DNA from 4 places in the Streptomyces sp. R44 genome. Region 1 is predicted to be linked to each of the others. Evidence: riboswitches for the same ligand, from Rfam matches in the RefSeq annotation. Region 1 holds a riboswitch; each other region holds the start of a gene.
What was found. A riboswitch is a leader RNA that binds a small molecule or an ion and turns the genes downstream of it on or off. The one in region 1 is predicted to bind cobalamin.
Positions count from the first base shown of each region.

Region 2: linked by a shared signal. The riboswitch ahead of AB5J54_RS04700 (energy-coupling factor ABC transporter permease) and the one ahead of AB5J54_RS26575 (ribonucleoside-diphosphate reductase subunit alpha) in region 1 are both predicted to bind cobalamin.
Region 3: linked by a shared signal. The riboswitch ahead of AB5J54_RS31610 (ABC transporter substrate-binding protein) and the one ahead of AB5J54_RS26575 (ribonucleoside-diphosphate reductase subunit alpha) in region 1 are both predicted to bind cobalamin.
Region 4: linked by a shared signal. The riboswitch ahead of AB5J54_RS09870 (cobalamin biosynthesis protein) and the one ahead of AB5J54_RS26575 (ribonucleoside-diphosphate reductase subunit alpha) in region 1 are both predicted to bind cobalamin.

Region 1 covers NZ_CP163444.1:5,676,264-5,683,374, forward strand. Annotated here, with positions in the region: gene AB5J54_RS26560 (hypothetical protein) at 1-326, shown strand, start outside; gene def (peptide deformylase) at 394-1,026, shown strand; gene AB5J54_RS26570 (ribonucleotide-diphosphate reductase subunit beta) at 1,080-2,093, opposite strand; gene AB5J54_RS26575 (ribonucleoside-diphosphate reductase subunit alpha) at 2,093-4,447, opposite strand; cobalamin riboswitch at 4,579-4,709, opposite strand; gene AB5J54_RS26580 (GNAT family N-acetyltransferase) at 4,757-5,257, opposite strand; gene mctP (monocarboxylate uptake permease MctP) at 5,341-6,960, opposite strand; gene AB5J54_RS26590 (DUF3311 domain-containing protein) at 6,957-7,111, opposite strand, start outside.
Region 2 covers NZ_CP163444.1:972,912-980,022, reverse strand. Annotated here, with positions in the region: gene AB5J54_RS04720 (FAD-dependent oxidoreductase) at 1-1,070, opposite strand, end outside; gene AB5J54_RS04715 (ATP-binding cassette domain-containing protein) at 1,168-2,133, opposite strand; gene cbiQ (cobalt ECF transporter T component CbiQ) at 2,130-2,879, opposite strand; gene AB5J54_RS04705 (energy-coupling factor ABC transporter substrate-binding protein) at 2,885-3,274, opposite strand; gene AB5J54_RS04700 (energy-coupling factor ABC transporter permease) at 3,271-3,969, opposite strand; cobalamin riboswitch at 3,998-4,204, opposite strand; gene AB5J54_RS04695 (PTS-dependent dihydroxyacetone kinase phosphotransferase subunit DhaM) at 4,285-4,692, opposite strand; gene dhaL (dihydroxyacetone kinase subunit DhaL) at 4,689-5,309, opposite strand; gene dhaK (dihydroxyacetone kinase subunit DhaK) at 5,338-6,330, opposite strand; gene AB5J54_RS04680 (calcium-binding protein) at 7,058-7,111, shown strand, end outside.
Region 3 covers NZ_CP163444.1:6,756,002-6,763,112, reverse strand. Annotated here, with positions in the region: partial or broken gene AB5J54_RS31630 (MFS transporter) at 1-279, opposite strand, end outside; gene AB5J54_RS31625 (ArsR/SmtB family transcription factor) at 371-733, opposite strand; gene AB5J54_RS31620 (ABC transporter ATP-binding protein) at 718-1,530, opposite strand; gene AB5J54_RS31615 (FecCD family ABC transporter permease) at 1,527-2,543, opposite strand; gene AB5J54_RS31610 (ABC transporter substrate-binding protein) at 2,561-3,607, opposite strand; cobalamin riboswitch at 3,695-3,819, opposite strand; gene AB5J54_RS31605 (cold-shock protein) at 3,917-4,123, opposite strand; gene AB5J54_RS31600 (DJ-1/PfpI family protein) at 4,391-5,119, opposite strand; gene AB5J54_RS31595 (TetR family transcriptional regulator) at 5,207-5,800, opposite strand; gene AB5J54_RS31590 (alkane 1-monooxygenase) at 5,939-7,111, shown strand.
Region 4 covers NZ_CP163444.1:2,117,257-2,124,367, forward strand. Annotated here, with positions in the region: gene AB5J54_RS09850 (hypothetical protein) at 1-348, opposite strand, end outside; gene AB5J54_RS09855 (alpha/beta hydrolase) at 538-1,665, opposite strand; gene AB5J54_RS09860 (anion permease) at 2,041-3,306, shown strand; gene AB5J54_RS09865 (hypothetical protein) at 3,323-3,544, shown strand; cobalamin riboswitch at 3,666-3,798, shown strand; gene AB5J54_RS09870 (cobalamin biosynthesis protein) at 3,833-4,819, shown strand; gene AB5J54_RS09875 (cobyric acid synthase) at 4,816-6,324, shown strand; gene AB5J54_RS09880 (putative cobaltochelatase) at 6,374-7,111, shown strand, end outside.

The DNA of each region.
Region 1 (7,111 bases):
CCGACCGTGACGCCCTGGAGCAGCTCGCCGCCGAGGCCGGTTTCGCCGCCGAGGACTGGTCGTCCTCCGTACGGCTGCTCTGTCGCGCCTGCTCCGAGTCGACGATGCCGAGCGCCGAGGGCGAGGGCGAGCACTCCGACCCGCACGACCACAGCGAGCCCGGGCACCCCGGACCGCTCGGCCACCGCTCGCCCGGCGAGCTGTGGGTCCCCGAGCGGGAGTGCGGCATCGCGGCCCCCGCGGGCCTGGTGCGGGGGCTCCTGGACGGCTGGGTCGCGGACAGCCCGGACAGCCGGGAATGGCGCGATCTGGAAGAGGTCTGCTGAGGCCAGGGCCCCGGGCCCGTAGGCTGTCCCTCGACGGAATCGGGTTTTCAGAAGGGCGCGGCCGGACATGGCGCAGCAGGAGACGGACGAGCAGACGATCAACGACGGCTTCGTCGTGGACACGGAGGACTGCGAGGCGCGGGAGCTCGCCTACCGCGAGCGCGGCACGGCCCGCCCGATCACGGTCGTCGGCAACCCCGTCCTCCACCGCGAGTGCAAGGACGTCACCGAGTTCGACGACGAGCTGGCGAAGCTCATCGACGACATGTTCGCCAGCCAGAAGGCCGCCGAGGGCGTGGGCCTGGCCGCGAACCAGATCGGTGTGGACCTCAAGGTCTTCGTCTACGACTGCCCCGACGACGAGGGCGTCCGGCACACCGGTGTCGTGATCAACCCCGTCCTCCAGGAGCTCCCGGCCGAGCTGCGCGTCCTGGACGAGTCCAACGAGGGCTGCCTGTCCGTGCCGACGGCCTACGCCGAGCTGGCCCGCCCCGACTACGCGGAGGTCCACGGCCAGGACGCCCAGGGCAACCCGATCAAGGTGCGCGGCACCGGCTACTTCGCCCGCTGCCTCCAGCACGAGACGGACCACCTGTACGGCTTCCTCTACATCGACAAGCTCTCCAAGCGCGACCGCAAGGACGCCCTCCGCCAGATGGAAGAAGGCACCCCGCGCTACGAGACGGTCCCGAACGACTGAGCGCATGACGAAGGGCCCGCACTCCGAGGAGTGCGGGCCCTTCGTCGTACCGGCTAGAAGTCCTCGTCGAGGTCCACCGAGCCCTCGACCGCCACCTGGTAGGCGGACGGGCGGCGCTCGAAGAAGTTGGTCAGCTCCTGGACGCCCTGGAGCTCCATGAACGCGAACGGGTTCTCCGAGCCGTACACCGGCGGGAAGCCGAGGCGCTGCAGGCGCTGGTCGGCGACGCACTGGAGGTACTCGCGCATCGACTCGGTGTTCATGCCCGGCAGGCCGTCACCGCACAGGTCGCGGCCGAACTGAAGTTCCGCCTCGACGGCCTCCTTCAGCATGTCCGTGACCTGCTGCTGCAGCGCGTCGTCGAAGAGCTCCGGCTCCTCCTTGCGGACGGTGTCCACGACCTCGAAGGCGAAGTTCATGTGCATCGTCTCGTCGCGGAAGACCCAGTTGGTGCCGGTCGCCAGGCCGTGCAGGAGGCCGCGGGAGCGGAACCAGTAGACGTACGCGAAGGCGCCGTAGAAGAACAGGCCCTCGATGCACGCCGCGAAGCAGATCAGGTTCAGCAGGAAGCGGCGGCGGTCGGCGGCCGTCTCCAGCTTCTCGATCTTCTCGACCGAGTCCATCCACTTGAAGCAGAACTGCGCCTTCTCGCGGATCGACGGGATGTTCTCCACCGCGTCGAAGGCCGCCGCGCGGTCGTCCGGGTCGGGCAGGTACGTGTCCAGGAGCGTCAGATAGAACTGGACGTGGACCGCTTCCTCGAAGAGCTGGCGCGAGAGGTACAGGCGCGCTTCCGGGGAGTTGATGTGCTTGTACAGCGTCAGGACCAGGTTGTTCGCCACGATCGAGTCGCCCGTCGCGAAGAACGCGACCAGACGGCCGATCATGTGCTGCTCACCGGCGGTGAGCTTGGCGAGGTCGGCGACGTCCGAGTGGAGGTCGACCTCCTCCACGGTCCAGGTGTTCTTGATGGCGTCCCGGTAGCGCTCGTAGAAGTCCGGGTAGCGCATGGGGCGGAGCGTGAGCTCGAAGCCCGGGTCCAGGAGGTTCTTCTTCTCGGTACTCATTACTGGCAGGCCTCGCAGGACTCGGGGTTCTCAAGGGAGCAGGCGATCGCGTCCGCGTCGGGGGTCGCCTGCTGGACGGGGATCGGGGCGGCGGCCTGCGCGGCGCGGGCGATCCGGGTCGCCGGGCGGGAGCGCAGGTAGTACGTCGTCTTCAGGCCCTGCTTCCAGGCGTACGCGTACATCGACGACAGCTTGCCGATCGTCGGCGTCTCCATGAAGAGGTTCAGGGACTGCGACTGGTCCAGGAACGGGGTGCGCGCCGCCGCCATGTCGATGAGGCCGCGCTGCGGGATCTCCCAGGCCGTGCGGTACAGCTCGCGGACCTCCGCCGGGACCCAGGTGAAGCCGGCCACCGAGCCGTTGGAGTCGCGCAGCGCCTCGCGGGTCTGCGCGTCCCACACGCCGAGCTTCTTCAGCTCGTCGACGAGGTACGAGTTGACCTGGAGGAACTCGCCGGACAGCGTCTCGCGCTTGAACAGGTTGGAGACCTGCGGCTCGATGCACTCGTAGACGCCGGCGATCGAGGCGATCGTCGCCGTCGGGGCGATGGCGAGGAGGAGGCTGTTGCGCATGCCGGTGGAGGCGATGCGCGCCCGCAGGGCGGTCCAGCGCTCCGGCCAGTTCAGCTCCACGTCGTAGTGGTCCGGGTGCAGGACGCCCTGGGCGGTGCGGGTCTTGTCCCAGGCGGGGAGCGGGCCGCTGCGCTCGGCGAGGTCCGCGGAGGCCTCGTACGCCGCCAGCATGATCCGCTCGGCGATCTTCGTCGACAGGGCGCGGGCCTCGGCCGAGTCGAACGGCAGCTTCAGCTGGAAGAAGACGTCCTGGAGGCCCATGGCGCCCAGGCCGACCGGGCGCCACTTGGCGTTGGAGCGGCCCGCCTGCTCGGTCGGGTAGAAGTTGATGTCGACGACCCGGTCGAGGAAGGTGACGGCCGTGCGGACGGTCTCGTCCAGGCGCTCCCAGTCGATGTCCGAACCCGACACGAAGGAGCCCAGGTTGACCGAGCCCAGGTTGCAGACCGCCGTCTCGCCGTCGTTCGTGACCTCGATGATCTCGGTGCAGAGGTTCGAGGAGTGGACGACGGTGCCCGGCTCGGCCGTCTGGTTGGCCGTGCGGTTCGAGGCGTCCTTGAACGTCATCCAGCCGTTGCCGGTCTGCGCGAGGGTCCGCATCATCCGGCCGTACAGGTCGCGGGCCGGCATCGTCTTGCGGGCCAGGCCCGCCGCCTCGGCCTTGCGGTAGGCGGCGTCGAACTCCTCGCCGTACAGGTCGACGAGCTCGGGCACGTCCGAGGGGGAGAACAGCGACCACTCGGCGTCGGCGTTGACCCGGCGCATGAACTCGTCCGGGATCCAGTGCGCCAGGTTCAGGTTGTGCGTACGGCGCTGGTCCTCGCCCGTGTTGTCGCGGAGCTCCAGGAACTCCTCGATGTCCGCGTGCCAGGTCTCCAGGTAGACCGCGGCGGCGCCCTTGCGGCGGCCGCCCTGGTTCACGGCGGCGACGGAGGCGTCGAGGGTCTTGAGGAACGGCACGATGCCGTTGGAGTGCCCGTTGGTGCCGCGGATCAGCGAACCGCGGGCGCGGATGCGGGAGTACGAGAGGCCGATGCCGCCCGCGTGCTTCGAGAGGCGCGCGACCTGGTGGTAGCGGTCGTAGATGGAGTCCAGCTCGTCCTGCGGGGAGTCCAGGAGGTAGCAGGAGGACATCTGCGGGTGGCGGGTGCCGGAGTTGAAGAGCGTGGGGGAGGACGGGAGGTAGTCCAGGCGGCTCATCAGGCCGTAGAGCGCGCTCACTTCGTCCAGGGCGCGGGCCGTCTCGTCCTCGGCGAGGCCGCAGGCGACGCGCAGCATGAAGTGCTGCGGGGTCTCGATGACCTTGCGGGTGATCGGGTGGCGCAGCAGGTAGCGCGAGTAGAGGGTGCGCAGGCCGAAGTAGCCGAAGCGGTCGTCGCCGGCCGGGTCGATCGTGGCGTCGAGGCGGGCCGCGTGCAGTGCCACGAACTCGGCGGTGCGGTCGGCGATGAGCCCCTCGCGGTGACCGACGGCGACGGAGGCCGAGAAGTTCACGGCGCCCTGGCCGGCGGCCTCGTCGGCGATGGTGATGGTGAGGAGCCGGGCGGCGAGCCGGGAGTACGCGGGGTCCTCGGCGATCAGGCCGGCGGCCGCCTCGGTGGCCAGCTCGCGCAGCTCCGCCTCGTCCGACGTGGCGCTGCGGCCGCGGAGGGCGGCGGCGGCGACCTTGCCGGGGTCGGTGTCCGGGAGGTCGGCGGTGAGATCGGTCAGGGTCCGCAGGAGTACGGTCCCGGGGCCGTCGGTCTCGATCGCTGCGGCCGGATCGGCGGGCGCGATGGTCACGTGGGGGCTCTCCCTCGCTCGGCTCGGGGCCTCGGGCGGGAAGGCGGGCAGGCGGGCGCCCGTACACGTGGGCGCGCCGCGTCCACCGGCCCACTCCGCGAGGCCCGGACGTCTGTGACACCCGGAACGGACGGACCGGGTGCGCTGCCGGCAGGTCTTCGGACTCACCGCGTACGAATCCGCACGAAGCACACCGTTGCGGGACAGTTCCGGATTCGCGCCGGATTCCCCTGCGTCGACAGCGAGGATGAGCATACATGTGGGGGGCGCCGCTCGTGGCACCCCCCACATGTTGTGTCGGTCCCGGCGCTACAGCTCCAGGGCGTAGGTCCGCAGCGAGTGGTCGGGGATCGGTTCCCAGTCCCGCTCGGGGGTGCGGACGAAGCCGAGGCGCTCGTAGATCCGGTGCGCGGAGACCATCAGATCGGCCGTGGAGAGCACGAGACGCGCGCACCCGGGGAGGGCCCGCGCCCGGTCCACGCAGGCCCGTACGAGGGCTTCTCCGACGCCCCTGCCGCGGGCCTCGGGAGCGACCACGAGCATCCGGAACTCGGCCTCGCCGGCGACGGCGATGTCCGCCCAGGTCGTGCCGCCGGGGGCGAAGGTCACCCCGCCGATGATCCCGCCGTCGGCGTCGACGGCGACGAGCACCTCGCTCTCGCGCGCCCGCCGGGCCGTGTCGCGGAGGACGGCGAGGTAGAAGTCGTCCTCGCCGTGCAGCAGCAGCCCGTCATTCAGATAGGTGAACCCGGTGAGGTCACCGAGCGCCTCGTGCTCCTCGGGCCGTACCGCCCTGATCGTGAAGTCCATGGGAAGCAGTCTCCCTCTCGGGGTACGTGGACGGGCCCCGGGTCTCCTCGCGGAGATCCGGGGCCCGTTCACGGACGGTGACGTCAGTGCGCCGCGGTGCCGACCTTCGGGAGGTCGGTGACGCCGGGGTCGCCCGCGTCCGCCGTGTAGTCCTCCGGGGAGGTCTCGTCGACGCCCTCGGGGGCCTTGACGGCCTTGAGGACGAAGGTCAGGACGACCGTGACGACGACGTTGAGCACGAAGGCGGTGAGGCCGATGTAGCCGATCTCGCCGATGCCCGGGATCTCGGCGGCCGAGCCGCCGAAGTGCTTCTGGGTGGGGCTGGCGACGCCGTACGCTGCGGCCGTGCCGTACGCCATGCCGACGGCCCAGCCGGCGAGCAGCGCCCAGCGGTGGAACCAGCGGGTGAAGAGACCGCCGACGAGCGCCGGGAAGGTCTGCAGGATCCAGATGCCGCCGAGCAGCTGGAAGTTGATCGCGACCGTCTTGTCCATGGTGAGGACGAAGACGAGCGCGCCGACCTTCACCAGGAGCGAGACCAGCTTGGAGACCTTGGTCTCCTGGGCCGGGGTGGCGTCCTTCTTGATGAAGTCCTTGTAGATGTTGCGGGTGAAGAGGTTGGCCGCGGCGATCGACATGATCGCGGCCGGGACGAGCGCGCCGATGCCGATCGCGGCGAACGCGACGCCCGCGAACCAGTCCGGGAACATGGTCTCGAAGAGCTGCGGGATGGCGAGCTGGCCGTTCTTGACCTTGATGCCGGCGGCGATCGCCATGAAGCCGAGCAGCGCGAGCAGGCCCAGCATCAGCGAGTACAGCGGCAGGATCGTGGTGTTGCGGCGGATGACGTTCCGGCTCCGGGACGACAGGGTCGCCGTGATGGAGTGCGGGTACATGAACAGCGCGAGCGCCGAGCCGAGCGCCAGCGTCGCGTACGTCCACTGGCCGGCCTCGCCGGGGACGAGCGCGCCCTTGGGCTTGCCGGTGGCCGGGTTGATCGTCTTGTACGCCTCGGCCGCCTTGCCGAAGATCTCGTCGAAGCCGCCCAGCTTGATCGGGATGTAGATGATCGCCACCGCGATGACGATGTAGATCAGGGTGTCCTTGACGAAGGCGATGAGCGCCGGGGCGCGCAGGCCGGAGGAGTACGTGTAGGCCGCGAGGACACCGAAGGCGATGAGCAGCGGCAGGTCCTTGACGAACCAGTTGGTGTTCTCGCCGCCGCCGACGCCCATCACGTCCAGGACGGCCTGGATGCCGACGAGCTGGAGGGCGATGTACGGCATGGTGGCCAGGATGCCGGTGACCGCCACCGCCAGGGACAGGCCCTTGGAGCCGAAGCGGCCGCGCACGAAGTCGGAGGTGGTGACGTATCCGTGCTTGTGCGAGACCGACCAGAGGCGCGGCAGGAAGGTGAAGATCAGCGGGTACACCAGGATCGTGTACGGGACGGCGAAGAAGCCGGCCGCGCCCGCCGCGTAGATGGCCGCGGGGACGGCGACGAAGGTGTACGCCGTGTAGAGGTCGCCGCCGAGCAGGAACCAGGTCACCCAGGTGCCGAACGATCTGCCGCCCAGGCCCCATTCGTCGAGGCTCTCGTTCTCGGCCTTGCGCCAGCGGGCGGCCAGGAAGCCCATGACCGTGACGGCCAGGAAGAAGAAGACGAAGACGCCGAGCGCCACGCCGTTCACGCCGTCCTTCATCGTGCGTCACCTCCCTTGCGGGCGCGCTGGTCCCGCTGCCACAGCTTGTACGCGATCATGGTGAGAGCCGTGGAGATCAGCACCCAGAGCATCTGGTACCAGTAGAAGAACGGGATGCCGGCGAAGAGCGGTTCGACCTTGGCGTAGGAGC
Region 2 (7,111 bases), 4.7 Mb from region 1:
ACCAGGCAGGAGGTGATCTTCAGGTTGAAGGTGTGGTCGAGGCACGCCTGGTTGCAGCCGATGCAGGTGTTGATGGTGTCGGCGCGGCCGGCGGTCGCCTTGGCGACGAAGGCGGGGTCCGCGAGGAACGGGCGGGCCAGCGACACCAGGTCGGCGCGGCCGTCGGCGAGGATCTCCTCGGCGACCTCGGGGGTGTTGATGCGGTTGGAGGTGACGAGCGGCACGGAGACCGCGCCCATGAGCTTCTTCGTCACCCAGGTGTAGGCACCGCGCGGCACGGAGGTGGCGATGGTGGGGATGCGCGCCTCGTGCCAGCCGATGCCGGTGTTGATGATGGTCGCGCCGGCGGCTTCGATCTCCTTGGCGAGCTGGACGACCTCCTCCAGGGTGGAGCCGCCGGGGACGAGGTCCAGCATGGAGAGGCGGTAGACGAGGATGAAGTCCTCGCCGACGCGCTCGCGGATCCGGCGGACGATCTCCAGCGGGAAGCGGACCCGGTTCTCGTACGAGCCGCCCCAGCGGTCGGTGCGCCGGTTGGTGGCGGCGGCGATGAACTCGTTGATGAGGTAGCCCTCGGAGCCCATCACCTCGACGCCGTCGTAGCCGGCCTCCTTGGCGAGCTCGGCGCAGCGCGCGTAGTCCTCGACGGTCTGCTCGACCTCGGCGTCGGACAGCTCGTTCGGTACGAAGGGGCTGATGGGCGCCTTGATCGGGCTGGGGCCGACGAGTCCCGGGTGGTAGGCGTACCGGCCGAAGTGCAGGATCTGCATCGCGATCCGGCCGCCCTCGGCGTGCACGGCGTCGGTGATCAGCCGGTGCTCGGCGACCTCCTCGGCCGTGGTCAGCTTGGCCCCGCCGTCCCAGGGGCGGCCGGCCTCGTTGGGCGCGATGCCGCCGGTGACGATGAGGCCGACGCCGCCCCGGGCTCGCTCGGCGTAGAAGGCGGCCATGCGCTCGAAGCCGTGCTCGGTCTCCTCCAGGCCGACGTGCATCGAGCCCATGATCACCCGGTTGGGCAGGGTGGTGAACCCGAGGTCGAGCGGGCTCAGCAGGTGCGGGTACGGGGTCATGGGGGCGTCTCCTCGCGCAGGGGTCGTCGACCTCTGTTCTAGGCGACCGCGAGGACCTTCTGCAACTAGTTGCAGAAGAATCCGGGAGTGATGTCTACTACTCGGTAGCCTGCCGGGCCGGCACGAGAGGACCCCCTGCGGTCCCGGCCCCCGCCGTCCCGCCCCCTGCGGTCCCGGCCCCCGCCGTCCGCGTCCCCGCCGTCCCCGTCCCCGTCCCCACCGTCCCGGCCCATGCGTCCAGGTCCTCCGGGGTCCGGGGCTCCGCCGCGTCCTCGCCGAGCAGCCCGTGGGCCCGCAGGAGGCGCGCCACCGAAGTGCCCCAGGGCCGGCGCAGCCGGGCCGCCGCCAGCAGCTCGTCGTCCGCCAGGAGCTCGGCGACCGGGCCGGTGCGCAGACCGGCGGGGGAGAGCACGGCCGCCTCGTCGGCCCAGCGCAGCGCGAGGTCCACGTCGTGCGTCGCCATCACGACCGTCGTCCCGCCCGCCCGGAGCCGTTCGAGCGCGTCGAGCAGCCGCTCCTGCCCGTGCGGGTCGAGCCCGGCCGTCGGCTCGTCCATGATCAGCACCCGGGGGCGCATCGCGACGGCGCCCGCGATCGCGGCCCGCTTCCGCTGCCCGTACGACAGCAGATGCGTCGGCCGGTCCTCCAGGGCCACGATGTCCAGCGCCTCCAGGGCCTCCCGCACCCGTAGCCGTACCTCCTCCTCCGGCAGCCCCAGGTTCATCGGGCCGAACGACACGTCCTGGCCGACCGAGGCCGCGAACAGCTGGTCGTCCGGATCCTGCACGACCAGCTGCACCGTCGTCCGCAGCCGGGTCAGCCCCTTCCGGTCGTACGACACCTCCGCCCCGTCCAGGAGCAGCGACCCGCTCCCGCACCGCAGCCCCCCGCTGAGCAGCCGCAGCAGCGTCGTCTTGCCGCTGCCGTTGCGGCCGAGGAGCGCGATCGCACGCCCCTCCGCCACCGCGAAGTCCACGCCCGACAGGACCGCGGGCCCGTCCTCGTAGGCGAAACCCGCCTTCACCAGCTCCACGACGGGGGTCGTCGGCGTCGGAGACGTCACGGAAGGAACCTTTCCAGTACGAGAGTGACGGCGACGAGCCCCAGGAGGAGCACGCCCGTCGCCGTGAGGAACCGCCGGGAGACCGCGCAGACGGGCACCAGGACCCGCAGCGTCCCGTCGTAACCGCGCCCGGCGAGCCCCGACTGCAGGCGCTGCGCCCGGTCGAAGGCCCGCACGAAGGTCGTCGCGCCGAGCCCGGCGAGCGAGCGCCAGGTTGCGGCCCGGGTGGTGTGCCCGAGCCGGGCCGCCTGCGCCTGCCGGATCTTCGTCAGCGAGTCGAGGAGCAGGAAGATGATCCGGTACATGACGAGCGCCACGTCCACCACGGGGGCGGGCACGCCGGCCTTGACGAGCCGGGGCAGGACGTCGGACACCGGTGTCGTGAAGGCGAAGAGCAGCACCCCGAGCGAGGCCGAGGCGGTGCGCAGGAGCAGCTCGCCCGCGTGGACGGGGCCGCCGGGCGCGAGGGCCACGAGCCCCCGCGTACCGCCCACCTCGAAGAGCAGCGGTACCGCCCCCGTGACGCAGAAGCCGAGCGGGATGCGGAACGCCCGCCACAACTGACGGCCCGGCACACCGGCGGGACCGAGCAGCACCGCGAGCGTGGCCGCCGCCACGAGCGGCGCGCCGGGCCACGGCGGCAGACTCACCGCGCACAGCGTCAGACCGAAGCCGAGGAGCGCCTTCTCCACGGGATGACGGCGGCGCCAGCGGCTGCTGTGCGCCGCCGCGTCGATCGGAAGCATCGGCGCTACGCGTCCGAACCGTCGGAGGAGGGGGCCTTGGAAGCACCGTCGTCCTTGGGCGCCCCGTCCGGTCCCGCCGCTCGGGCTGCCTCGGCCGCGGCCGCGCCCTGCCGGCGGCCGCGACGCAGGCCGAAGTAGTACGCCAGGACGCCGGCGCCGAGCGCCGCCTGGAGGGCGAACAGCGCCGACTCGATCTCGCCCGACGGCGGCTCGTACAGCGGGCTGAACCACGGCTTGTAGTCCGGCTGGAGCTCCGTGATCGCGGTCTCTGCCTCGCCGTCGGAGCCGGTGAAGGGCTGCTCCTTGTGGTCGCCGAGCCCGAGCGCCAGCGGCAGCACCGCGAGCGCGGCGACGGCGAGCAGCAGCAGCGCGTTGATCTTCGCGTTCCGGCTCATCGCGCCGCCGCCTCCTCGTGTCGCTCCGTCCGCGCCCCGCCCAGCACACCGAGCCGGGTCAGGTCTCCCTTGCTGGACTGCGTGAGCAGCCGCATCACGAGCACCGTGAGAAGGCCCTCGCTCACCGCGAGGGGGATCTGGGTCACGGCGAAGATCCCGCCGAACTTGGCGAGCGCGCCGGGCACCCCGCTGCCGGGGTCGGGGAACGCCAGGGCCAGCTGGACGCTGGTGACGCAGTACGTGGACAGGTCGGCGACGAACGCGCCGAAGAAGACGGCCACCATCAGAGGCGCGCCGAACCGCCGCAGCAGCCGGTACGTCCCGTACCCCGCCCACGGCCCGACGATCGCCATCGAGAAGGCGTTCGCACCGAGCGTGGTCAGCCCGCCGTGCGCGAGCAGCAGGGCCTGGAAGAGCAGGGTGATGGTGCCGAGGACCGCCATGATCGGCGGCCGGAACAGGATCGCGCCCAGACCCGTACCGGTCGGATGGGAGCAACTACCGGTGACGGAGGGCAGCTTGAGCGCCGACAGAACGAAGGTGAAGGCACCGGAGGCGCCGAGGAGCAGGGTGGACTCGGGGTTCGACCGCACCTCGCGGGTGAGCGCGCGCACCCCGTGGACGACGAACGGCGCGGCCGCGACGCCCCAGGCGGCGGCGTGCACAGGGGGCAGATACCCCTCGGCTATATGCATGGTGGGTAGACCCTCTCCAGCACCTCGTGGATGGACAACGCACCCTGGCCGGTCTCCTGGCTGACGGTCATACGGCCCGACTCCGCCTTCCCACACCGCCGCGGTCTCCCGCGACGGTCCAGTGGCTTCCCCGCGGTGTTCCCCGCGGGGGTGGAGCCGGACCTCCCGATCACAGTGGCGAGGGCCGCACCGGTACTGCACCGGTTTCCCGTACACCAAGGCCCTGCGACACTAATGCGTTGACCTGCTCGATCACAACACGGTCGCCACCCGGCGCGGCCTCCCGGTCACTCCCCGCACACGCCTGCGGCGCCCTCACTCCTTGCGATAGGCGTACGCCTCCGAGGCCGCGGCCGCCACCGCGTCGAGGTCCCCTCCGGCGCTCGCCGTCACCAGCGCGGCGACCGCGCCCTCGACGAACGGCGCGTCCACCAGGCGGCAGCCCTCGGGCAGTTCGTCGCCTTCCGCGAGGAGCGCCTTCACGGTGAGGACCGCGCTGCCCAGGTCGACCAGGAGCGCCACCCCGGCCCCCCGGTCGACGGCCTTCGCCGCCTCGCAGATCAGCTCGGCACTCGTCCCGAGCCCACCGTCCGGCGTGCCGCCCGCGGGCAGCACCGGCGCCAGGTCGCCGCCGCCCGCGAGGCCCCGGGCCAGTTCGGCGACGGCCGCCGCGACCGCCGCGCTGTGCGAGACGAGCACGATGCCGACGGGGGACGGGCTCATGCCACTCCCTCCGCCCCGGCCGTCTCGGCGAGCGCGGCGAACAGCAGCGCCGACGAGGTCGCGCCCGGATCCTGATGCCCGATCGACCGCTCCCCGAGGTAACTGGCCCTGCCCTTGCGCGCCTGGAGGGGTACGGTCGCCAGGGCGCCCTCCTCGGCGGCGGCGCGGGCCGCCCCGTACGAGCTCCGCAGCCCCGCCACGGCCGGCACGAGCGCGTCCAGCATCGTCTTGTCGCCCACCTGGGCACCGCCCAGCTGCGACACGGCCGCCACACCGGCGTCGAGCGCCTCCGCCAGCCGCGCCCGGGTGACCTCGGCGTCCTCGCCCAGTGTCTTCCCGGCGCGCCGGAGGAGCGTCCCGTACAGGGGACCCGAAGCGCCGCCGACCGTCGAGATCAGCTGCCGTCCGGCGGCGGTGAGCACCGCGCCGGGACTGCTCGGCGGCTCCTTTTCGAGGGCCTCCCTCACAGCGGCGAACCCCCGCTTCAGATTGGCGCCGTGGTCGGCGTCGCCGATCGCCGAGTCCAGCTCGGTGAGCCGGTCGGCCTCCCGGTCGACGTCCTCGGCCACCGCGGCCAGCCAGCGCACCAGGAACCCGGCGCCGAAAGTCTCCGTCATACCGTCACTCCCCATGACCATCCCCGTCTCACCGGCCCCAGCGCAGCGCGGCCGTCTGCACCGGAGCGTCCCACAGGCGCAGCAGTTCCTCGTCGACCTCGCACAGGGTCACCGAGCAGCCCGCCATGTCGAGCGAGGTCACATAGTTCCCGACGAGCGTGCGGGCCACCGGCACGTGCCGCTCGGCGAGCACCCGCTGCACCTCGGCGTTGAACCCGTACAACTCCAGCAGCGGGGTCGCTCCCATGCCGTTGACGAGGGCGATGACCGGCCCGGACGGGCGCAGGTCCTCCACGACGGCGTCGACGGCGAAGTCGGCGATCTCCCGCGAGGTCATCATGGCCCGCCGCTCCCGGCCCGGCTCGCCGTGGATGCCGATCCCCAACTCCAGTTCCCCCTCGGGGAGATCGAAGGTCGGGCTGCCCTTGGCGGGGGTGGTGCAGGCGCTCAGGGCCACCCCGAAGGAGCGGGACCGCTCGTTGACCCGCCGGGCGATCGCCTCGACCCGTTCCAGCGGCAGCCCCTCCTCGGCGGCGGCCCCGGCGATCTTCTCCACGAACAAGGTGCCCCCGGTCCCGCGCCGCCCCGCCGTGTACAGGCTGTCCGTCACCGCCACGTCGTCGTCGACCAGGACCTTGGCGACCTGGATGCCCTCGTCCTCGGCGAGCTCCGCGGCCATCTCGAAATTCAGCACGTCACCCGTGTAGTTCTTGACCACGAACAACACCCCCGCCCCGCTGTCGACGGCGGCCGCGGCCCGCACCATCTGATCGGGTACGGGCGACGTGAACACCTCGCCGGGACAGGCGGCCGCCAGCATCCCGGGCCCCACGAACCCCCCGTGCAAGGGCTCGTGCCCGGACCCGCCACCGGACACCAGCGCCACCTTCCCCGCCACGGGCGCGTCCCGCCGCACCACGACACGCCGCTCCACGTCCACGGTCAACTCGGGATGCGCCGCGGCCATCCCCCGCAGGGCATCGGCGACGACGGTCTCCGGAACGTTGATCAGCATCCTCACGGGTGTCTCCTCGGGATTGGGTGGAGGGGTGCACTTATTGGGTCGTCGCAGGTCAGATCGTGTTCAGCGGAATAGATGATCTTGGAGGTGAGTAGCGACCGAGGGAGCCTTCTGCCGATACTGGCGCTGACCTGATGCTGACTTCAATGACGGTATGTCAGCTACTCGTAGTGATTCCGTAGGTGGTGGTGGGGATTCCCGTCCTCGGCAGTATCGACGTTGCCGCCGCGAAGGTCACGTGGGCAAGGCTGATTCCGAGCGAGCGCGCTCTCGCCGGCCCAGGCGGACCGGGGGCCTCGGCTGTCGATGCGAGATGCCGCAACGTGCGGGCCCTGAGCGAGCGGGCGCCGGGGCTGTGTGCCGTCCTCGTCCTGCCCGGCCTGGCCAGCGGCAGTGGTTTCCTCGGCGGCGGCGAACGCGCGGTAGACGGGGGCAGCGAGGGGCCTTCCCGGCGTTCTTGCCGGACTTGATGACAGGCTTCCGGGCGATCTCCGGGGCGGGGACGCCCTTGGCCTTGAGCGCGCGGCCCGGAGATCGCCCGGGCGGGCCGCCTGGGTGAGTCTTTGACGGCTGGCTGGTGGACGGCGGCGTCGTGTGGCGGTGTGTCAATGGGCTGCCGTGGGGCGGTGTGGCTTGATCGGCGGGTGGTCCCGCACTGGGGCGGGAGCATCAACCGGCGTCCGCGGCGCCCCCTTGGCGCTGCGGCCTTTGTCGAGGAGTCACGATCGTGAGACTGACCCCGCTCCACGCGGCGTTCCGACGAGACGGAAGCGGAGGACCG
Region 3 (7,111 bases), 1.1 Mb from region 1:
CGGCAGGGCGAGCACGACCGTCGCCCGCGCCAGGTCCATCGAGACGAGCAGCGTGCGCCGGGGCACGCGGCCTGCGAGGGCGCCCGCGAGCGGGGCGATCGTCACGTACGCGGCCATCTTGAGGGCGAGGGCGGTGCCGAGCACGGCGGCGGCGTCCGCCCCGGCCAGGTCGTACGCGAGGAGGCTGAGCGCCACGGTCGCGAGGCCGGTACCCGCGAGGGCGACGACCTGCGCGCCGAACAGGCGCCGGTAGGTGCGGTTGCGCAGGACGGACAGCATGGGGGCGCCCCCGGTGGGCCACGGCGGACGGCTGGTTGTCTCCGACACCTCCACCGTAGCCGACGTGTGCACGCGTGCGCACATGTTGACGTCAGTCGTGCCAGGGCTCCCCGGTCACCTGGTGGTCCGCCCGGCTGATCGCCTCGACGACCAGGCGCTTCAGATGTCCGTCCGGCATCGCGTACACGACCCGGCGGCCGTCCTTGCGGCTCGTGACGAGACCGCCGAGGCGCAGCTTGGCGAGGTGCTGGCTGACCGCGGGGCGCGCGGCCCCGCACGCCTCGGTCAGGGCGGTGACGTCGGCCTCGCCCCGGGTGAGCAGCCAGACCAGATGGAGCCGGGTGGGATCGGAGAGCAGACCGAACACCTCGGCCGCCGCCGCGAGTTCACGCGGTCCCGGGGTCCGCTCGTGCGGGCGGGAGGGAGCGGCTGCGGGGTCTACGGGCTCGGACATGGGCCCACCGTACCCAGGAAGCGGATGTGGGGGCGCCCGTCGGGTCCCGGCCGGGTCACGGCGCTGCGGACCCCGTACACCTCGGCGATGAGCTCCTCGGTGAGGACCTCCTCCGGTGGGCCGCTCGCCACCACCCGGCCCCGGGCGAGGACCACGAGCCGGTCGCAGTGCATCGCCGCGAGGTTGAGGTCGTGCAGGGCGACGACGGCGGTGAGGCGGAGGCCGGAGACGAGGGCGAGGAGGTCGAGCTGGTGCTGGATGTCGAGGTGGTTGGTGGGTTCGTCGAGGAGGAGTTCGCGCGGTTCCTGGGCGAGGGCCCGGGCGATCTGGACGCGCTGGCGTTCGCCGCCGGAGAGGGTGCGCCAGGGCTGCCGGGCGCGGTCGGTGAGCCCGGTCCGTTCGAGGGCGGTGCGGACGGCGGTCTCGTCCGCCGCCGAGGGCGGGGTCCAGGCCCTGCGGTGCGGGACGCGGCCGAGGCGTACGACGTCGGCGACGGTCAGGTCGGTCTGGGTGTCGGCCTGCTGCTCGACCGTGGCGAGGCGCCGGGCGACGGCGCGGCGGCCGAGCCCGCCCAGCGGTTCGCCGTCGAGGGTGACGACTCCGGAGTCGGGGGCGAGGACGCCGGCGAGCAGGCGCAGCAGCGTGGACTTGCCCGAACCGTTGGGCCCGAGCAGCCCGGTGACGGTGCCCGGGGCGAGGGAGACGCTGACCCCGTCGAGGACGACGGTGTCTCCGGCGGTGCGCGAGACCCGGTCGGCGTGGAGCCCGGCGCCCGGGGAACCGGCGGTCGCGGTCATCGTGCGCTCCTGGTGCGGTACAGGACGAGGACGAAGGCCGGGACGCCGATCAGCGAGGTCACCACGCCCACCGGCACCTCCTGCGGGTCGAGGACCGTGCGCGCGAGCGTGTCGGCCCAGACGAGGAACACCGCTCCGGCCAGGGCGGTGACCGGCAGGAGGCGGGCGTGCCCGGGACCCGCGAGCGCGCGGGCGGCGTGCGGCAGGACGAGGCCGACGAAGCCGATCGCGCCGGCGGCGGAGACCAGGGCGGCCGTCAGGAGCGCGGTGACGCACAGCAGGACGAGCCGGGTCCGGGCGACGGCGACGCCGAGGGAGGCGGCGGCCTCCTCGCCGAAGGCGAAGGCGTCCAGGGTCCGCGCGTACCCGCCGCAGACGAGCAGGGCCGCCGCGAGGACGGCGAGGCACAGCCACACGTCGCCCCAGCCCGCCCCGGCGAGCGAGCCGAGCAGCCAGAAGAGGACGCCCCGGGTGGTCTCGGCGTCGGCGGCGGTCATCACGACGAAGGAGGTGAGGGCGGAGAAGAGCTGCATCGCGGCGACGCCCGCGAGGACCACGCGGTCCGTGGAGCCGCCGAGGGTGTGGCTGAGCAGCAGGACGAGCGCGAAGGAGACCACCGCCCCCAGAAACGCCCCGCCGGTGACGGAGAGGACGCCGCCGCCGATGCCCAGGACGACGACCGCGACCGCGCCGGTGGACGCGCCGGAGGAGACGCCGAGGACGAAGGGGTCGGCGAGCGGGTTGCGCAGGAGGGACTGCATCACCGCCCCGCAGACGGCGAGTCCGGCGCCGCAGACGGCGGCGAGGAGGGTACGGGGCAGCCGCAGGTCCCAGACGATCCCGTCGCGGATCGGCGAGAGGCCGGAGGCGTCGCCGCCGAGGTGGGCGGCGATCACGGAACCGGCCTCGCCGACGCCGATGTCCGCGGGGCCGATGGTGACGGCCACGGCCACGGAGAGGCCGAGCAGCGCGATCCCGGCCGCCGCCCGCAGGAGCACCTTGGCGGACGTGATCTCCCGCCGGGCGGCCGTCACTTGGCGAGACCGTACGAGCGGAGCGCGGCCGCCACCTTCTCGACGCCCTCGACGGTGCGGAGGGTGGGGTTCATCGCCTGCCCGCTGAGCAGGACGTACCGCTTGTGCTTCACGGCCGTCATGTTCCGGGTGACGGGGTCGGACTCCAGGAACTCGACCTTCTTCGCCGCGCTCTCGGCGGACTGCGCCCGGCGCGTCAGGTCGCCGATGACGAGGACGTCGGGGTCGCGGTCCGCGACGGTCTCCCAGTTGACCTGGGGCCACTCCTCGCGGGTGTCGTCGAAGACGTTCTTCGCGCCGAGCGCGTGCGTGACGATCCCCGGCGCCCCGCAACAGCCCGCCATGTAGGGCGCCTTGGCGTCGGAGTACCAGTAGAGGACGGTGGCGTCGGTGAAGTCGGCCGCCGCCGTGGCCTTCGCGACCCGGCCCTTGAGCCCGGCGACGAGCTTCTCGCCGCGCTCGGGGACCCCGAACACCCGGGCCAGGTCGCGGATCTCGCCGTAGACCGTGTCCATGGCCAGGGGGCGGGTGCGGACGCCGTCGCCGTCGCCGCTGTCGTCCTTGCCGACGCAGTCGGTGGGCGAGAGGTACGTGGGGACCCCGAGCTGCTCGAAGCGTTCGCGGGGCGCGACCCCGCCCTTGCCGAGGGTGTACGCGAACGAGGCGGCCGCGAAGTCGGGTTCGGTGTCGAGGACCTTCTCGAAGGAGGGGTAGCGGTCGGCGAGGCGCGGGACCTTGGCGTTCTCCTTCTCCAGGCCCTTGAGCACCGGGTCCGTCCAGGTCGCGGTGCCCACCATGCGGTCGGCGAGGCCGAGGGAGAGCATGATCTCCGCCGCTCCCTGGTCGAGGGCGACGGCGCGGCGCGGGGCGTGGTCGACGCGGACCTGCCGTCCGCAGTTGTCGTCGAGGGTCACGGGGTAGCCGCGCTCCGGTGCGCCCTTCGACGAGGATGCGGAGGGCCCGCAGCCGGTCGCCGTCGCGAGGAGCAGCAGGACGCCGGCCAGGGCGGGCACGGCGGAGCGGACGGGGTGTGCGAGCGGCACGGGGGACTTCCTCTGCGTCCACGGCTCATACGCGGAGCCTGTCGTACGGTGCTCCCCGGACGGCAGCGTGCCGCCGGGGCCGCCAGCAGGTCTTCGGACTCGGGGTCAGCCGGACGGAGCGCCTTCCCGGGCTCGCGTGCCGCCCAGTGGCCGATGCTCCGCCCGTCGCCCTCACCGCTGCGCGTCAGTTCCGGTCTCGCACCGGATTCCCTGACCCGTGGACGTACCCGTTCAGGTGCGTACAAAGGTGCGACTGGCCTCGGCACAGTACCACCGGCAGGCCGCCGCACCCGGGGGCGCCCGCCGCTGTCAGACGCGCAGTTCCTTCGCTTCGAAGCGGCCGTCGCCGAGGACCAGGACGAAGGAGACCTGCTGCCCCTCGGAGACCGTCCGCTCCTCGCTCTCGATGTCCTCGGCGCTGAAGTACACCTGCTCCTCGGAGCCCACGGGGACGACGAAGCCGTACCCGCCGAGACGGTTGAAGGACTGCACGAACCCTTTGCTTCTGCCTTCCACGGCGGCCTCCTCGTCGGCACGGGGGGGGCGCGGTCGAGGGTGTCCGGCCCCGGGCGGGCCGTGTCCGCGCCTCAGGGGAGATGTACCCCGGGCGCCCGCCCTTCGCCACCGCCGCCGGCCGTGGTGAACCACGCCGAACGATCTCGTACAATATTCAACAGAGGCCCGCTGCCGGAGATCCCCCGTGTCCGTCAGCGGGCCTCGCCGCGTCCGCGAAGCCGGTCCGCCGGAGCCGGTCCACCGAAGCCGGTCCGCCGGAGCCGTCCGTCAGAGCCGGTCCGGCCGGACCCGGACCGTGCCCCGCGCCTCGTACTCGAGCATGGCCTCCAGGCCGTTCGCCGCGTCGGGGCCGAGTTCCCGGCGCACGAGCCAGAGCGCGAGCTCCAGACCCGAGGTGACGCCCCCGGCGGTCACCAGGTCGCCGTCGTCCACCACCCTGGCCCCCTTCAGGACGCCGCCCTGCCGCTCCAGGTCCGGCCGGGCCTTGTGGTGGGTGGTGCAGGGGCGGCCCCGGGTCAGTCCGGCGGCGGCGAGCAGCATGACGCCGGTGCACAGCGCGGCGACGGTGAGCCCCGGCCGGACCGCCGCCGCGAGGGCGCGGGGCAGGGTGCCCCGGTCGATCTCGGCCCGGACGCCCGGGCTGTCCCGGCGCGCGTAGCCGCCGCCCGGCACGACGAGCAGGTCGGCCTCGCGCGGGGCCCAGGGGTGGTCGACGCGGACCTCCGTCCCGTAGGCGGCGGTGACGGTGCCGGGCCCGTCGACGGAGACGTACCGGACGTCCACCGGACGCCGGGAGAAGAAGCCGGCGGCGGAGAGCACCTCGTAGGGGGCGGCGAAGTCGATCTCCTCGACGCCGTCGAAGAGCACGAGGTGGACGCGGAGCGGGCGGCGCGCGGCCGGCGCCTCGACGGGAGCGGCGTGGGCGGCGGTACTGGTTCCCAGCGCGCCCGCGGCACCGAGGGCGGTGGTGGTGCGGAGCAGGTTGCGGCGGTTCATGGTTCTCCCCAGGGGATGGCAGGGCCCGACGTTCTGTGTCGCGTCGAGGAAGTCGGCTGCCACCGCCCACGGGTTCCCGGCGGTCGGTCAGGTGCCGCCCGGGTAGGCGATCCGTGCCGTGATCCTGGCGATGCGCCGGGCCGACTCCTCCGGCGCGGCCACCGGCTGGACGATGTGGCTGACGGTGAGCCGCACGATCGTCTCGACGGCCAGGCCCCGGGACTCCTCGTCGACGTCGGGCCAGGCCTCGATCGCGTACGCGTCGAGCATCGCCATCGCCGTGCCGAAGACCGGCTCCGGGCGTGTGGTGAGGTAGGCGAGGAGGTCGTCCTCGCCGCCGCGCGCGGCGAGCAGGACGCTCTTGATGAGGGGGTTGTCCACGGCCTGCTGGAGCGTGTAGCCGACGCCCGCCGCCGCTGCCGCCTCCAGCTCGCCCCGGTGGGCGTCGAGTTCGCGCTGGATGCCGAGGAGGAAGCCCTCCAGCTCGCGCTGGACCAGGGCGTTGCCGATGGCCTCCTTCGAGCCGAACTCGTTGTAGAGCGTCTGGCGGCTGATGCCGGCGGCCCGTGCGACGGCGGCCATGCGGAGCACGCCCCAGCCGTCGGCGGCGACGAGCCGGTAGGCGGCGTCGAGCACCTGCTCGCGGAGGAGGGACCGAACACTCTCGCGGAAACGTGTCATCGTGCCCCCACTTTATCCACCGACCCCCCTCCGTCCTCGCACACCGGTCTCCGTCCAGAGCATTGACACCTCACAAGGGATCCGTCTATCAAATGGACAGAACGCATGTGAAGTGTCCACCTCTCCGAGGAGCCGGTCTTGGCCCTGCACAGCGACTCCCCCGAAGCCCCCGCCGCCTGGCGCGACCCCAAGCGCTGGCTCTGGCTGCTCGGCCTGCTCATCCCGGCCTTCCCCTTCCTTTCCTGGGGACTGGTGAACGCCACCGGGCTCCGTCTGTTCTGGTGGACCGGGGTCCTCGTCCTGTACGTGCTCTTCCCGGTCGTCGACCACCTCATCGGCAAGGACTCCGCCAACCCGCCGGACAGCGCGATCGCCCGCCTGGAGCAGGACCGCTACTACCGGTGGTGCACCTACCTCTACCTCCCGCTCCAGTACGCGGGCCTCGTCCTCGGCTGCTGGCTGATCACCCGGGGCGACCTCGCCCTCGTCGACCGGATCGGGCTCACGTTCACCCTCGGCGGGGTCGCCGGCATCGCCATCAACACCGCCCATGAACTCGGGCACAAGACGGAGGCCCTGGAGCGCCGGCTCTCCCGGATCGCGCTCGCCCAGACCTGGTACGGCCACTTCTACGTCGAGCACAACCACGGCCACCACATCCGCGTCGCCACCCCCGAGGACCCGGCGAGCGCCCGGCTCGGCGAGAGCTTCTGGCGCTTCCTGCCCCGGACGGTCCTCGGCAGCCTCACCTCGGCCTGGCGCCTGGAGAAGCGGCGGCTCGGCCGCAGGGGCCGGTCCGTGTGGAGCCCGCGGAACACGGTCCTCGGCTCCTGGGCGCTGTCGTTCGCCCTCTTCGCGGGGCTCGCGCTCGCCTTCGGGCCCGGGGTCCTGCCGTACCTCGCGGTCCAGGCGGTCTTCGGCTTCTGCCTGCTCGAAGTCATCAACTACACCGAGCACTACGGCCTCAAGCGGGAGGTCACCGCGAGCGGCCGGTACGAGCGCTGCGCCCCGCGCCACAGCTGGAACAGCGACAACATCGCCTCGAACGTCTTCCTCTACCACCTCCAGCGGCACAGCGACCATCACGCCAACCCCACCCGGCGCTACCAGTCGCTGCGCCACTTCGACGAGGCCCCCGAGATGCCGACGGGGTACGCGGGGATGATCGTCCTCGCGTACGTGCCGCCGCTCTGGCGCCGCGTCATGGACCCCCGGGTCCTCGCCCACTACGACGGGGACGTGACCCGCGCGAACCTCCAGCCGTCCCGCCGGGCCCGCCTGCTCGCGCGGTACGGCGCCACGGCCGGCTGA
Region 4 (7,111 bases), 3.6 Mb from region 1:
GGCGACCCAGCCACGCAGGACGGCGGAGTCGTCGCGGTCCCAGGCGTGCAGCCGCCAGCCGGGGCGGGCGGTGTCGCCGTGCAGCTCGACGAGCCCGGCGAGCCGGGCGCGGTCCCAGCCGGCCCGGATCTGGCCGGGCGTCAGGTCGAGTGCGGCCGCTGCCCGTTCCTGGGCGGGGGCGCCTTCGGGGCCGGTGCGGGGTGCGATGTCGGCGCCGCGCTCGACGGCGGCCCAGCGGGCGATCCGTACGGCGTCGGCGAGGACGTGCCGGGCCTGGCGGGCGAGTTCCGCGCGGGGCGGAGTCCCCTCGGGCGGCCGCGGCGCCGGCCGGGTGCGCCGGGTCGTCACGGCCCGTCGGGCAGTGGCCAGCGCCCGCGGGCGGACGAGTCGGAGTCTGGAGTTGCGCGCCAATGGTTCATCGGGCTTTCGAGACGTCACGGGGGCAGTCTTCCCGCTGACGGCCCGAAAGCCCAATCGGAATCGGACGCCCCGTCGGATCGGGCGCCGGAACGGCCTGCGGCGACCGGCCGGAGGGCCTCAGAACAGCGGGGTGAGGAAGCGGCGCAGGGACTCCTCGTAGCGGACGGGGTCGGCGTTCCACATCGCGGCGTGCGGGGCCTGCCGCACGGTCTGGAGGCTGACCCGGTCGGGCCGGCGGGCGGCGAGCTCGACGGAGGGTTCCCAGGGGGCGATGGTGTCGTCGGGGCCGTGGAAGAGGAGGACGGGGACGCGCAGGGCGTCCGGCTCGGAGGCCTCCTGGAGGAGGTCCTCGCGGGGGCCGGTCCTGCCCTGGGCGGCGCGGACGGCGAGCGGCAGCAGGGGTCCGGGGACGTGGTGGGCGGACGCGAGGTTGCGGAGGGTGGCCGCCCAGTCGAGGACCGGGGAGTCGAGGACGAGGCCGGCGATCCGGTCGCGCACGCCCGATTCGGCTGCGGCGCGCAGGGCCATCGAGGCGCCGGTCCCCCAGCCGTGCAGGACGACCTTGTGGGCGCCCCGGCGGACGGCGTAGCGGATGGCGGCGTCGACGTCCCGCCACTCGGAGTCGCCGAGGTGGGCGAGGCCGTCCGGGGAGGCGGGGGCGCCTTCGTCGCCGCGGTAGGCGGGGACGAGGACGGGGATCTTGCGGCGCTGGAAGAAGGGGAGGAGGTTCAGCGGGTGCTCGCGGGTGGTGCCGAGGCCGTGCAGGGCGATCACCCAGGTGGTGCGGGGGCCGGCCACGAGCCAGGCGGGCAGCGGGCCGAGTTCGCCGGGCATCTCGACGTCCTCGTGGGCGAGCCCGAGGGCGCTGATCGGGGTGCCGATGTGCAGCTGGGGGGTGAGCCGGACCCGGGCGCCGGGCCCGAGGACGCCGAGTTCGACCCGCTCCAGGCGGCGGACGACGGTGTCGGCGGTGTGCGGGACCCGGTCGAGGACGGGGCCGAGGACGGCGTGCAGGCCGGGGGCCTCCATCCCGTACGTGCCGGGGCGCAGTGAGGCGAGGCTGCGGGTGAGGGTGATCCGCTCGGGTGCCGTGGCGTGCACGGTGAGCCGGGGGTCTCCGGGCAGTGGTCGTCCGGACGGCGCCTTGAGGGCGACGTCGCTGGCGTACCGGCCGGCCGCGATCACGGCCGCGCCGACACCGATCAGGGTGGTGACGGCCGCTGCCGTCGCTGTAGCCGGGCGCACGCTCCCAGTCTCGGCAGGACGGGGTGGGGCTGCCACCGGACGGACCCGGACGGACCCGGCGGCGGCGAACCGGAAGGCCCGCTCGGCGGAGTGACATGGGTCTCCTCCGGGGGGTCCCCCGGGCGGATGCCTGCGTCCAGGGAGCGGAACCGGGTGCGCGGGGAGGAACCGGGGCAGGTCGTATGTGCCCCGCGAGGACCGGGATTACCCGCGGTTGCCCGGTGACCGCATCGTGGACACCCTTCGCGGCGGGGCCACAAGCGGAACCTCTTGACACCGGATAGGGACACCACGCCGCCCGCCCCAGTTCACCTTCCGTTCACCCAGGTTGCCTACGTTCGACGAGCCACTGACGTCAAACGATTGCCTGGGTAAATGGAACACATCACGCTGCTGCTCGCCATTGTGGTCGTGACAGCTCTCGTGTTCGATTTCACGAACGGTTTCCACGACACCGCCAACGCGATGGCCACGACCATCTCGACCGGTGCTCTCAAGCCCAAGACGGCGGTGGCCATGTCCGCCGTGCTGAACCTCGTCGGCGCGTTCCTGTCCGTGGAGGTCGCCAAGACGATCTCCGGCGGGATCATCAACGAAGAGGGCATTCGTACAGAAGTGATCTTCGCGGCGCTCGTGGGCGCCATTCTGTGGAACCTGCTGACCTGGCTGCTCGGACTGCCGTCCAGCTCGTCCCACGCCCTCTTCGGCGGCCTCATCGGCGCCGCGGTCATGTCGGCCGGCTGGTCCGCCGTGAACGCCCCGACGATCGTCACCAAGGTCCTCATCCCGGCCGTCGCCGCCCCGATCGTCGCCGGTCTCGCCGCGATGCTCGCCACGAGGCTGACGTACAAGATCGGCGCGAAGACCGACGAGAAGCACACCGCCAAGGGCTACCGGGTCGGCCAGATCGCCTCCGCCGGTCTCGTCTCCCTCGCCCACGGCACCAACGACGCCCAGAAGACGATGGGCATCATCACCCTCGCCCTCGTCACCCAGGGCGTCGTCGCCCCCGGCTCGAACCCGCCCCTGTGGGTCATCGTCTCCGCCGGCCTGGCGATCGCGCTCGGCACCTACCTCGGCGGCTGGCGCATCATCCGCACCATGGGCAAGGGCCTCACCGACCTCCGGCCGCAGCAGGGCTTCGCCGCCCAGACCAGCGCCGCCACGGTCATCCTCGCCTCCTCGCACCTCGGCTTCTCCCTCTCCACCACCCAGTCCTGCTCGGGTGCCGTGATGGGTGCCGGTCTCGGCCGCAAGGGCGGTGTCGTCCGCTGGTCGACCGCGACCCGGATGTTCATCGCCTGGGGCCTGACGCTGCCCGCCGCCGGCCTGGTCGGCGCCGGTGCCGAGTTCCTCACCAAGCAGGGCACCTGGGGCATCGTCGTCGTCGCGGTCCTGCTCGTGGCCGGCTCGGGCGCCATCTGGGCGCTGTCCCGCCGCAAGCCGGTCGACCGGCACAACGTCACGGACGACGACATCGACGGCGAGCCCGCCGGTGTCGTGACCACCGCGATCGCGGCCGTCACCCCGCCGCCGGCCGGTTCCGTCGCCGCCGTCGCGGACGAGGACCTGAAGACCACCATCCCCGCGCCGGTCCCCACGGACCCTGCCGCTCCCCCGGCCCCCGCCGCCGCGGTCTAAGGAACTGGAACCAAGCATGAAGATCGACTGGGCAGCCCTCGGCTCCGTCTTCGGAGTCAGCCTCGTGACGACCGTCGCCCTCGTGGGCCTCTTCACCCTCGGTGTCATCGGCCTCTCCAAGCAGGAGCAGGCCGCCGCCCAGGGTGGCTCCGCCGCCCTGGCCCGCACCGGCGCCTACGCCTGCTTCGCCCTGTGCCTGGCGGCCGTGGCGTACGGCATCTACCTGATCGTCGCCTGACGCGTCGAGCGTGACCGGCGGGGCGGTCCGCACCTTCGGGTGCGGCCCGCCCCGCCGTCGTGTTTGTGGTGCTTCGCACAGTGACGCGGTGCAGGTCAAGGGTGAGTTGACGGCTGTTCTCGGGCCGTGGTGGACTGCCGAGGCCATTACGGCGGCAGTAGAGGAAGTCCGGTGCGATTCCGGCGCGGTCCCGCCACTGTGACCGGATCCCACGGGTCCGGGAGTCAGGAACTCTCGCCGCCGGTCACGTCGATCCAGGGCGCGGACCCTGAGTGAGGACACAGCGCCATGCCCGGCCGCAGCCCCACCCTCTCCAGAGCCAGCCGCCTCTCCCCGGACGGATTCGCGTACGGCGCGGCCGCCGGTCTCGCCGTCGACCTGCTCGTCGGCGACCCCCGCCGCGGACACCCCGTCGCCGCCTTCGGCCGGGCCGCGGGCAGGGTCGAGAAGGCCCTCTGGCACGACCACCGCGGCTGGGGCGCCCTGCACACCGCCGTCTGCGCCGGTGCCACGGTCGCCGCCGGCGCCCTCGCCGCCCGTACGGTACGGGGCAGCCGCGCCGCCTCCGTCGCCCTCACCGCCGCCTCGGTCTGGGCCGTCGTCGGCGGTACGACCCTGGGCCGCGAGGCCCGGGCGATCGGCGGCGCCCTCGCGGCCGGGGACCTGGAGGTCGCCCGGGAGCGGCTGCCGCACCTGTGCGGACGCGACCCGCAGTCCCTCGACGGTCCCGCGATGGCCCGCGCCGTCGTCGAATCCGTCGCCGAGAACACCTCCGACGCGGTCGTCGGCGCCCTCTTCTGGGGAGCGGTCGCGGGCGTGCCGGGCCTGGTCGGCTTCCGCGCGGTGAACACCCTCGACGCGATGGTCGGCCACAAGTCCCCCCGGTACCGCAGGTACGGCTGGGCCTCGGCCCGCCTCGACGACCTGGCCGGCTGGCCCGGGGCCCGGCTCACCGCCGCCCTCGCCACCGTCGCCGGCGGGAACCCGCGCGGGGCCGTACGGGCCTGGCGGACCGACGCCGCCAAGCACCCGAGCCCCAACGCGGGCCCCGTCGAGGCCTCCTTCGCGGGCGCCCTCGGCATACGGCTCGGGGGCACCCTCTCGTACGCCGGACGGGTCGAGCACCGGCCCGTCCTCAACGACGAGGGGCGGCCCGTCGAGGTCGCCGACATCGACCGCGCGGTCCGGCTCTCCCGCCGGATCACCGGACTGACCCTGGCCGCCTGCGTCGGCGGCCGCATGATCGCGAGCGCGCTGAAGCGGAGGAACGCATGAGGGGTGGGGGGCTGCTCGTCGCCGGGACCACGTCCGACGCGGGCAAGAGCGTCGTCACGGCCGGCATCTGCCGCTGGCTGGTCCGGCAGGGCATCAAGGTCGCGCCGTTCAAGGGACAGAACATGTCCCTCAACTCCTTCGTCACCCGGGAGGGCGCCGAGATCGGCCGCGCGCAGGCCATGCAGGCGCAGGCCGCCCGGGTCGAACCGACCGCGCTGATGAACCCGGTGCTGCTCAAGCCCGGCAGCGACCGCTCCAGCCAGGTCGTCCTCATGGGCAAGCCGGTCGGCGAGATGAGCGCCCGCGGCTACCACGGAGGCCGGCAGCAGACGCTCTTCGAGCCGGTGATGGCGTGCCTGGAGGAACTCCGGGGCACGTATGACGCCGTGATCTGCGAGGGGGCGGGGAGTCCGGCCGAGATCAACCTGCGGCGCACGGACATCGTGAACATGGGCATCGCGCGCGCCGCGCAGCTGCCCGTGGTCGTCGTCGGCGACATCGACCGGGGCGGGGTCTTCGCCCAGTTCTTCGGGACGACGGCACTGCTCGCGCCCGAGGACCAGGCACTCGTGGCGGGCTACCTCGTCAACAAGTTCCGCGGTGACGTCACTCTTCTGGAGCCCGGGCTCGACATGCTGCACGGGCTCACCGGGCGCCGGACCTTCGGTGTCCTGCCGTACGCGCACGGACTCGGCATCGACGAGGAGGACGGCCTGCGGGTCTCCCTGCGGGGCACCGTCCGCGAGTCGGTCGTCGCGCCGCCGGTCGGCGCGGACGTGCTGCGGGTCGCCGTCTGCGCCGTACCGCTGATGTCCAACTTCACGGACGTCGACGCGCTCGCCGCCGAGCCCGGCGTCGTCGTCCGCTTCGTGGACCGGCCCGAGGAGCTCGTCGACGCGGACCTCGTCGTCGTCCCGGGCACCCGGGGCACGGTCAAGGCGCTGGCCTGGCTGCGGGAGCGGGGGCTCGCCGACGCCCTCGTCCGGCGCGCGGCCGAGGGCCGGCCGGTGCTCGGCATCTGCGGCGGCTTCCAGGCCCTGGCCGAACGCATCGAGGACGAGGTCGAGTCGAAGGCCGGTCTCGTCGACGGTCTCGGGCTGCTGCCCGTACGGGTGCGGTTCGGGGTCGAGAAGACCCTCGCCCGGCCGGTCGGCGAGGCGCTCGGCGAGCGGGTCGAGGGGTACGAGATCCACCACGGCGTCGCCACCGTGGACGGCGGGGAACCGTTCCTGGACGGGTGCCGGGTCGGTTCCGTGTGGGGCACCCACTGGCACGGCTCGCTGGAGAGCGACGGCTTCCGCCGGGCGTTCCTGCGGGAGGTCGCGGCGGTGGCGGGACGGCGCTTCGTCCCGGCGCCGGACACGTCGTTCGGCGCGCTGCGGGAGGAGCAGCTCGACCGGCTCGGCGACCTGATCGAGGAACACGCGGACACGGACGCGCTGCTGCGGCTGATCGAGCACGGCGCGCCGGAGGGGCTGCCGTTCGTGCCGCCGGGTGCGCCGTGAGCGCCCGAGCAGTCCAGGCATCCGTACCTATCGAAGGAGTCACCGTCCGATGAGCACCCGGTATCCGTTCACCGCCGTCGTCGGCATGGACGACCTGCGGCTCGCGCTGCTGCTGAACGCCGTCAGCCCGGCCGTCGGCGGGGTGCTCGTGCGGGGTGAGAAGGGGACCGCCAAGTCCACCGCCGTCCGTGCGCTCGCCGAGCTGCTGCCGGAGGTTCCGGTGGTCGCCGGGTGCCGGTTCAGCTGTGACCCGGCCTCCCCCGACCCGGGCTGCCCGGACGGGCCGCACGGCGACGCGCCCGGCACCGCGCGCGCCGCGCGGATGGTCGAGCTGCCCGTCGGCGCCTCCGAGGACCGGCTCGTCGGCTCGCTCGACATCGAGAAGGCCCTCGCCGAGGGCGTGAAGGCCTTCGAGCCGGGGCTGCTCGCCGCCGCGCACCGGGGGATCCTCTACGTCGACGAGGTCAATCTGCTGAGCGACCATCTCATCGACCATCTGCTCGACGCGGCCGCCATGGGCGCCTCCCACGTCGAGCGCGAAGGCGTCTCCGTACGGCACGCCGCCCGCTTCCTGCTCGTCGGGACGATGAACCCCGAAGAGGGCGAGCTGCGGCCGCAGTTGCTCGACCGGTTCGGGCTCACCGTCGAGGTCGCCGCCTCCCGGGACCCCGAGCAGCGGGTCGAGGTCGTCCGGCGGCGGCTCGCGTTCGAGGACGACCCGGCCGCCTTCGCCGCCCGCTGGGCCGGCGAGGAGGCCGCCCTGCGCGAACGGATCGTCGCCGCCCGG